DNA from 2 places in the Comamonas sp. FUJ_7 genome. Region 1 is predicted to be linked to the other one. Evidence: predicted binding sites of a transcription regulator. Region 1 holds the regulator's gene; the other holds the start of a gene.
What was found. The regulator FNR, encoded in region 1, switches genes on or off when oxygen is low (the NO sensors DNR and NnrR bind a similar motif). The targets are predictions, from matches to a motif close to TTGATNNNNATCAA.
Positions count from the first base shown of each region.

Region 2: a site for FNR is predicted at 1,889-1,902, ahead of AC2I9W_RS09190 (hemerythrin domain-containing protein). Genes of this name have one in related genera too.

Region 1 is NZ_JBXXZI010000001.1:121,662-125,067, reverse strand. Features, by position in the region: gene hemN (oxygen-independent coproporphyrinogen III oxidase) at 1-1,077, opposite strand, end outside; gene fnr (fumarate/nitrate reduction transcriptional regulator Fnr) at 1,345-2,067, shown strand; gene AC2I9W_RS00600 (hypothetical protein) at 2,129-2,392, opposite strand; gene AC2I9W_RS00595 (FixH family protein) at 2,649-2,954, opposite strand; gene ccoG (cytochrome c oxidase accessory protein CcoG) at 3,083-3,406, opposite strand, start outside.
Region 2 is NZ_JBXXZI010000005.1:118,290-121,695, reverse strand. Features, by position in the region: gene AC2I9W_RS09200 (dienelactone hydrolase family protein) at 1-310, opposite strand, end outside; gene AC2I9W_RS09195 (MarC family protein) at 494-1,141, shown strand; gene AC2I9W_RS09190 (hemerythrin domain-containing protein) at 1,328-1,825, opposite strand; gene AC2I9W_RS09185 (ABC-type transport auxiliary lipoprotein family protein) at 1,987-2,664, opposite strand; gene AC2I9W_RS09180 (MlaD family protein) at 2,693-3,406, opposite strand, start outside.

The sequences.
Region 1 (3,406 bases):
AGGCAGGGCATCGCCATCAATGGCGTCGTAATACTCTTCCAGCGTCTTGACGTTCTGGCTATAGGTCGCTCCGACCTTGCCAATGGCCGAGACCCCCAGCGCAATCAAGTCACAATCCGGCTGCGTGCTGTAGCCCTGGAAGTTGCGATGTAGACGCCCCTGGCGCTTGGCAATGGCCAGCGAGTCATCGGGTAAGGCAAAGTGGTCCATTCCCACATAAACATAGCCACCTGCCATGAAGGCATCGATGGCTCCGGAGAGCATGTTCAGCTTGTCCTGCCCCATGGGCAGATCAGCAGACTCGATACGACGCTGGGGTTTGAAGCGCTCAGGCAGATGCGCATAGGCATACAGCGCAATGCGATCGGGGCGCAGCTCGTTGACCTGCTGCAGCGTGCGCGCAAAGGACTCTGGCGTCTGTTTGGGCAAGCCGTAGATCAAGTCCACATTAATGGAAACAAAGCCCAGACGGCGAGCTTCCGCCACCAAGGCAAACACTTGTTCGGCTGGCTGCTCGCGATGCACAGCCTTCTGTACGACAGGATCGAAGTCTTGAACACCAAAGCTGAGGCGATTGAAACCCATGTCTCGCAAAGCTTGCAATCGCTCATTGCTCACCGTGCGCGGATCGACCTCGATCGAGTACTCACCCGCAGGGTCCAGCTTGAAGTGCTCTTGCATCAAGCCCATGAGCTGCTTCAGTTGAGCATCACTGAAAAAGGTGGGCGTACCACCACCAAGATGCACCTGACTGACCAATTGCCCCTTGCCGCAATGCTCGGTATGCATGGCCAGCTCACGCTCCAAATAGCTGAGGTACTCACCCGCCTTCTCGTGGTGCTTGGTGACGATCTTGTTGCAGGCACAGTAGTAACACAGTGACTCACAGAAGGGCACATGTACATAGACGGACAGTGGCAAGGCACGTGTGCCGGAATGCGTTTTGCGCTGCTTCAGAGCCAAAATATAGTCATCTGCACCAAAAGCCTCAACAAAACGGTCAGCTGTTGGGAACGATGTGTAGCGTGGGCCGGGAATATCGAAACGGCTCAGCAACTCAGGCGTGACTGCGGTCATAACTAGGTGCCAGGTAGTGCTCACACCCGATGAAAGCAAGGAGTCACAACATATTTTGCGATGAATCTCCTGCCTCGGATGCCAAAAAGCGCATGTTTAAAAACGAATACTGGCAATGTGCCCCAAGGCAATGCCCCTGTCCTTGATGAAAATCAAGAGAGCAAGAGGCAAGTGCTGCGACAATTTGATCCATCTCATTACAAACCACGAGGTCAATGACCGGCGCGACTATCACTCAGTGTCTGTCAGTGCCGCTGCTGAAAGCCCATGAATCTTCAGACCATCAAAGCATCCTGCTCCAACTGCAATCTGCGTGAACTGTGCATGCCCATGGGCCTGGACGATGAACAAATGGAGCGCATTGACGAAATTGTGGCCACGCGCCGCAAGGTCAAGCGTGGCGGACTGCTGTTTCGCAATGGCGAAGAGTTCACCTCGCTGTATGCCATTCGCACTGGATTCTTCAAGACCAGTGTCGCCACCGAAGATGGCCGTGACCAAGTCACCGGCTTTCAGATGGCAGGTGAAATCATCGGCCTTGACGGCATCGTCAACGACCACCACACCTGTGACGCCGTGGCACTTGAAGACGCCGAAGTCTGCGTGATGCCCTTTGACAAGCTCGAACAGCTCTCGCGCGAGGTCACTGCCCTGCAAAACCACGTGCACAAGGTCATGAGCCGCGAAATCGTGCGCGAGCATGGTGTGATGCTGCTGCTGGGCAGCATGCGCGCCGAAGAGCGCCTGGCCGCCTTTGTGCTGAATCTGGTGCAGCGTCTGTCAGCCCGCGGCTTCTCCAAGTCGGAGCTGGTGCTGCGCATGACGCGTGAGGAGATCGGCAGCTACCTGGGCCTCAAGCTGGAGACGGTGAGCCGCACCTTTTCCAAGTTTGCCGAAGAAGGCATCGTCGAAGTCAAGCAGCGCCATCTGCGCATTCTGGATACCGAGGCACTCAAGCGCATCGTCAACAGCCAGCAGTGTCATAACTGAGGCCACAGACTCAGCTGCATTCACCCCAAAGCCCGCATCAGCGGGCTTTTTTCTGGGTTCTTTATTCGGACAAAGGCTCGGAGACGATGCCTGCGTTGAGTTCACTGACAGAGCGGCCCAGCATGACCGTCATCAGCCCTCCAGCCAGCGTCACACCCCAGAAGGCAAAGAATGCCAAGGTATAGACAGCACTGCGCGACCAGTCCAGCGGAGCCCCCAGCCAGTGCACGTCCAGCGGGTCAACAAAGGCAAAAACCACCATCTCCATGATTGCCGCCGCCAGAAAGGCCGGCCAGACAATCCACATCCAGCGTCGAGCATCCATAGTGAGTCTCCTGGGTTTGCGGGATAGCCTTCATTTTGCACGGGCCATTTAACATTTCCATATAGAACTTCGGGCATGCACCGTGGCGGGAAACCCGTATTACTCCTTTTTCATGAGCTAATAGCGCTCATCCTGCTTAGAAATCAAGTCTAAATTTCTTTGAAATGACGGCAGGGAAAGCGCTTTCAGCTCACATTTTTGAAATTCCATGAAAAAAGGCCGCAAAAGCGGCCTCATGGAAAAGATGTGAAAGGACTCAGCGATCCAGCGGATGGTCCTTGGCTGGGGTTGCCGCATGGTTGCGCCCTGTAATGGCGGGAGCCATGTTTTTTTCCGTCTCGCTCAGGCGCTGATTGATCTCGATGCCATGACGATAGTAGTCAGGATCGATTACGGGATCAGGCTTGCTCATGGCAATATAGGCGGTGACAAAGCCCGCAATCACCACGATCACGGGGCCTGCAATGACCAGCCAGACATGGGCAAACTTCCACCAGGGTTTGCCGTCCTCGGGGTGAATGATTTTGCCCGTTTGCAGGGGTTTGGCTTGTGCTGCCGACATGTTGAAACCTTTTTTCGAAATTCTGGCAGGCCCGCTGCTTAAGGCAGCAGGACTGCGCAAATTGTTGCCGATTGGCGATGTCCTTGTCCGACCTCCGTCATGCAGGCGAAAGGCCGGTTCCGAGAAAGTTAGCGCGGCACCAGGAACACGGTTTTCTCTGAAATGCGCCCGGCTCCTGCGGTCACTGCATCCACATTGAAATACACGGTGTGCGAGCCGGAGTCTGCGGAACCATAAGGAATCTGCAGTCGCACGGCAATGCCGCGTGTCTCGGCCGGGCCTACCGTCACCTCCTGATCAGAAGCCACTTCCAGGTTTTCCAGTCCTACCGCAGTGATACGGTAACGCTGCTCGGTTTCCGTGGCATTCATGATCTGCAGGCGGTAGACGTTCTCCAGCTTGCCGCCCGCCACAATACGCGAGAGAGCGGCGCGGTCACGAATCACATCCAC
Region 2 (3,406 bases), on a different contig from region 1:
CCGCTTCTACATCGCGCAGCGCACCGGGCTCAGGCAAGGCTTCCACTGCGGTCTTGAGGGCAAAACCCGCCGTCATGTCGGCCTCGGTGTAACCCAGTTCTACATCAGGCTTGACGCGGGCAAACATGGCAGGAGCCACGGCCACATAGCCTTGCGCGGCATAACGGTCCGCCACGGAGCGGATGTGCGAGTTCACGCCAAAAATCTCCTGCAGCACCACGATGGCACCGCGCGGGGCACCTTCTGGCATGGCGACATACGCAGGAGTTTTCACACCGTCCACGGCCGTCAGTTCAACAAAGCTACCCATTGCAAAGCTCCTTCATATTGTTCAAGGGAAAATCAGCGACGCCAGCACCTAGCAGTGCTGTAATGGCAGTTGCCGCGTCGAGGACGAGGGCCATTTTTTCACAGGAGTGTGCATGCAAGGTATTCCAGCCACCGCCCAGGCCGACTGTCGCAAGATGCCCGCCATCCCCGGAGGCGCGCTGTAATGGACCTCAAGCCGCTGATCACCCTGGTGGCCATCATCAACCCGCTGGCCATTATTCCGTTCTTTATCCATTACACGGCCGGCTTCAATGCCGAGCAGCGCTGGCAGACCATTCGCACCGCAGCCTTTGCCGCGTTCTGCGTGATTGCGGTCTGCGCACTGCTGGGGCTGCAGATTCTGCAGTTCTTCAATATCTCGCTGCAGAGCTTTCAGGTGGGCGGCGGCCTGCTGCTGCTGATCAGCGCGATGAACATGCTGAACTCACGCCCCGCCGAAGATCGCCCGAACAACGCCACACTGGAAGCCGGTGTCGAAAAAGCCGCCGAGGGCAACAGCATTGCCGTGGTGCCGCTGACCATACCGCTGCTGACCGGGCCCGCCGCCATGTCCACCGTGGTGATCTACGCCGATCAGGCGCGCACCATCTGGCAGCATGTGGCGCTGGTCGGCTATGGCGTGGTGGTTGCCGCAGCCATCATGGTGTGCTTCTCTCTGGCCGACCCGATTGCCCGCGTGCTGGGCAGAACCGGCATCAACGTCATGACACGCCTCATGGGGCTGATTCTGGCGGCCCTGGCCATTGAAGTGATGGCCGGCGGGTTGATCAAGATCTTCCCGATTCTGGCTTCGCCGGCTATTTATCCGTAACCCCCTGAGCCGCTTTGCGGCTTCCCCCTTTCTCTATGCGCTGCGCGCTATGGAAGGGGGACGACAGCTTCGCTGCGCGACGGCGCTTGCTTGCTGTCTCTGACTTGGGGCGTGCCCAGTTCGGAGATCAGGGGCATTCCTGCAGGACAGCTCTAGCTCAACGCCCTTGAGAGGTGCGAGCCAGTTTTAAGCGATCGCTTCTTCTTTGCGCTCGGTGGTGCTGCAGGCGCCACCACAGCCGGTGATGGGCTCAGTGGGCAGGGCTTCGGGCATCAGCACTTCGCCGCTGACCGGGTCAAAGCCCGCTCGGCGCATGTGCAAGGCCAGGGCGGCGTCCATGTTCTGGGCATGGTGGCTGAACCAGGGGCCTAGCTCGGCGGCCATATGGCGAATGGTGCTCAGCTCACCCTGCGCGCCCTTGGCGGCACCTTCGCGCATGACAGCCAAAACGACCTTGTGCTGCTGGCTGTGGCAGTTGCCCGTGGCAAAGCCTGTGGTCTGCATCCAGCGATCTTCCTGATCAAAGTGCTGCTGGGTATGGGCAATCAATTCGTCCCACAACAGGCACAGCTGCGCATCGCCCGCCGCTTCTACCTGCGCCAGCAGGGTGACGAATTCCTCATGCACCGAATCCATGGCGGGAAAGTCCAACATCAGAGCAGCAGTCCATTCCAGGCTAGCCATAGCGATTCCTTTGCTTTGCGAGTTGCGGAATTCGCAGCTTAGAAAGATCAACGCCACCACCCATTGACCCATATCAGCAAAGCAGCGCCGCGCAGACACGCCAGATCAAGCACCCACAAAAAAGCCCTGCATCTGCAGGGCTTGTGGTGATGACAGCCTGTTTACCGGCCTTGGCGCTGCAGCCAGTTGCTGAGTTCGATGGTCAGCTTGTCCACACTGCTAGCCATGGCTCGCGCGCCGCCCGCAGCATCGCCCGTAGTGGCAGGCGTTTGCGCACTGAACAGTTGCTGGCCCAGCAACACATTGCCGCCACGCCGGTCTTGGCCAATCAGGCTGGCGCGCAGTCGCACCACGGCCTGGCTGCTGCTGGCGCTATCAAAGACTTGGCTGAACTCCACAATCTCCAGACGCAGCAGTCCCAGCGGGCGCGTATCGCTGGGGTTGGGGCTGAGGTTGTCCTTTTCCGACAGCACCGGCCGCTCCAGAGCCAGGCGGGTGCGCAAGCGCTGCTCCAGCATCTGGGCAGGCGGCAAAGTCCAGCGCGCATGTTGATAGGCGCGCTGCTCCTGGCTGTCCGCATAGCCCAGGCGATAAAGCATGGCCGTGGAGTTGTCCGCACCGGCCGGGGTCTGCACTTCGGCCAGCACCAGCGGAGGCGGAGCCACGAGAGGTGCTGCAGCAGTCGCCATGGGCACAGTGGTATCGGTGACACCCAGATCGTAGCGAGTGTGCTGTGTGGGCGGCGTGGGAAGCGCCGAGCAGGCCGCCAACACCAGCGCTACGGCAGACACGCCGGCAACGCGCATCAGTCCTGAAGAAAGGTTCATAACTTGAGCCATAAGATTTCCTGTAGATGAAGCCACCCGCTCAGTGAGCTGGGGCAGCGGCCGGCGCGGCAAAACCGGGCTCGCCAGGACCGGGGAGGCCCACACCCGAGCCGTAAAGAACGGACTGCGGGTTGTCGCCGATACGGCTGGCCATATTGCTCAGGTTGCGCGAAGCACGTGAAAAGTCATCCGCAGCGCGGTTGACACGTGGCAAAGTGCTGCGACCCAACGCATCGGCTGCAACCGTCAGCGACTGCGTGCCTGCTGCGATCTGCTCCAGCGGGCCATCGGGAGCGTTGATACGGCGCACGGTCTGCTGCAGCTCACCCGCGACTCCCGAAGCGGCATTACCGGCCTTGGTCAGCGACTGCAGAGTCTGGTGGGCATCGGCAGTGATCTGCGGGAAGCCCGCGGCCGCCTTGTTCATGGTGCCTGCCAGCTCATTGACGCTGCCTGCCGCAGAGGCAATGTTCTGCAAAGCATCGCTCAGATGCTTCTGGTTCTCATCGCCCAGCATGGCGCTGAGGCGGCGAGAAATCTCGTCCACTCTCTCCAGCAACACCGGCCCCTGATCGGCGAGCATGTTCAGCGGCGAAGATTTCATGACCATGCGCGGCAGGCCGCTGGGGCCAGGCTTGAGATGCTGATTCAGTCTGGCATCGTCATCCAGCTGAATATGGGCCAGACCTGTCACACCCTGATAGCCGAGCTGGGCATACGTCGTGGCAGTCACCGGCGTATCTTCTCCCACGGC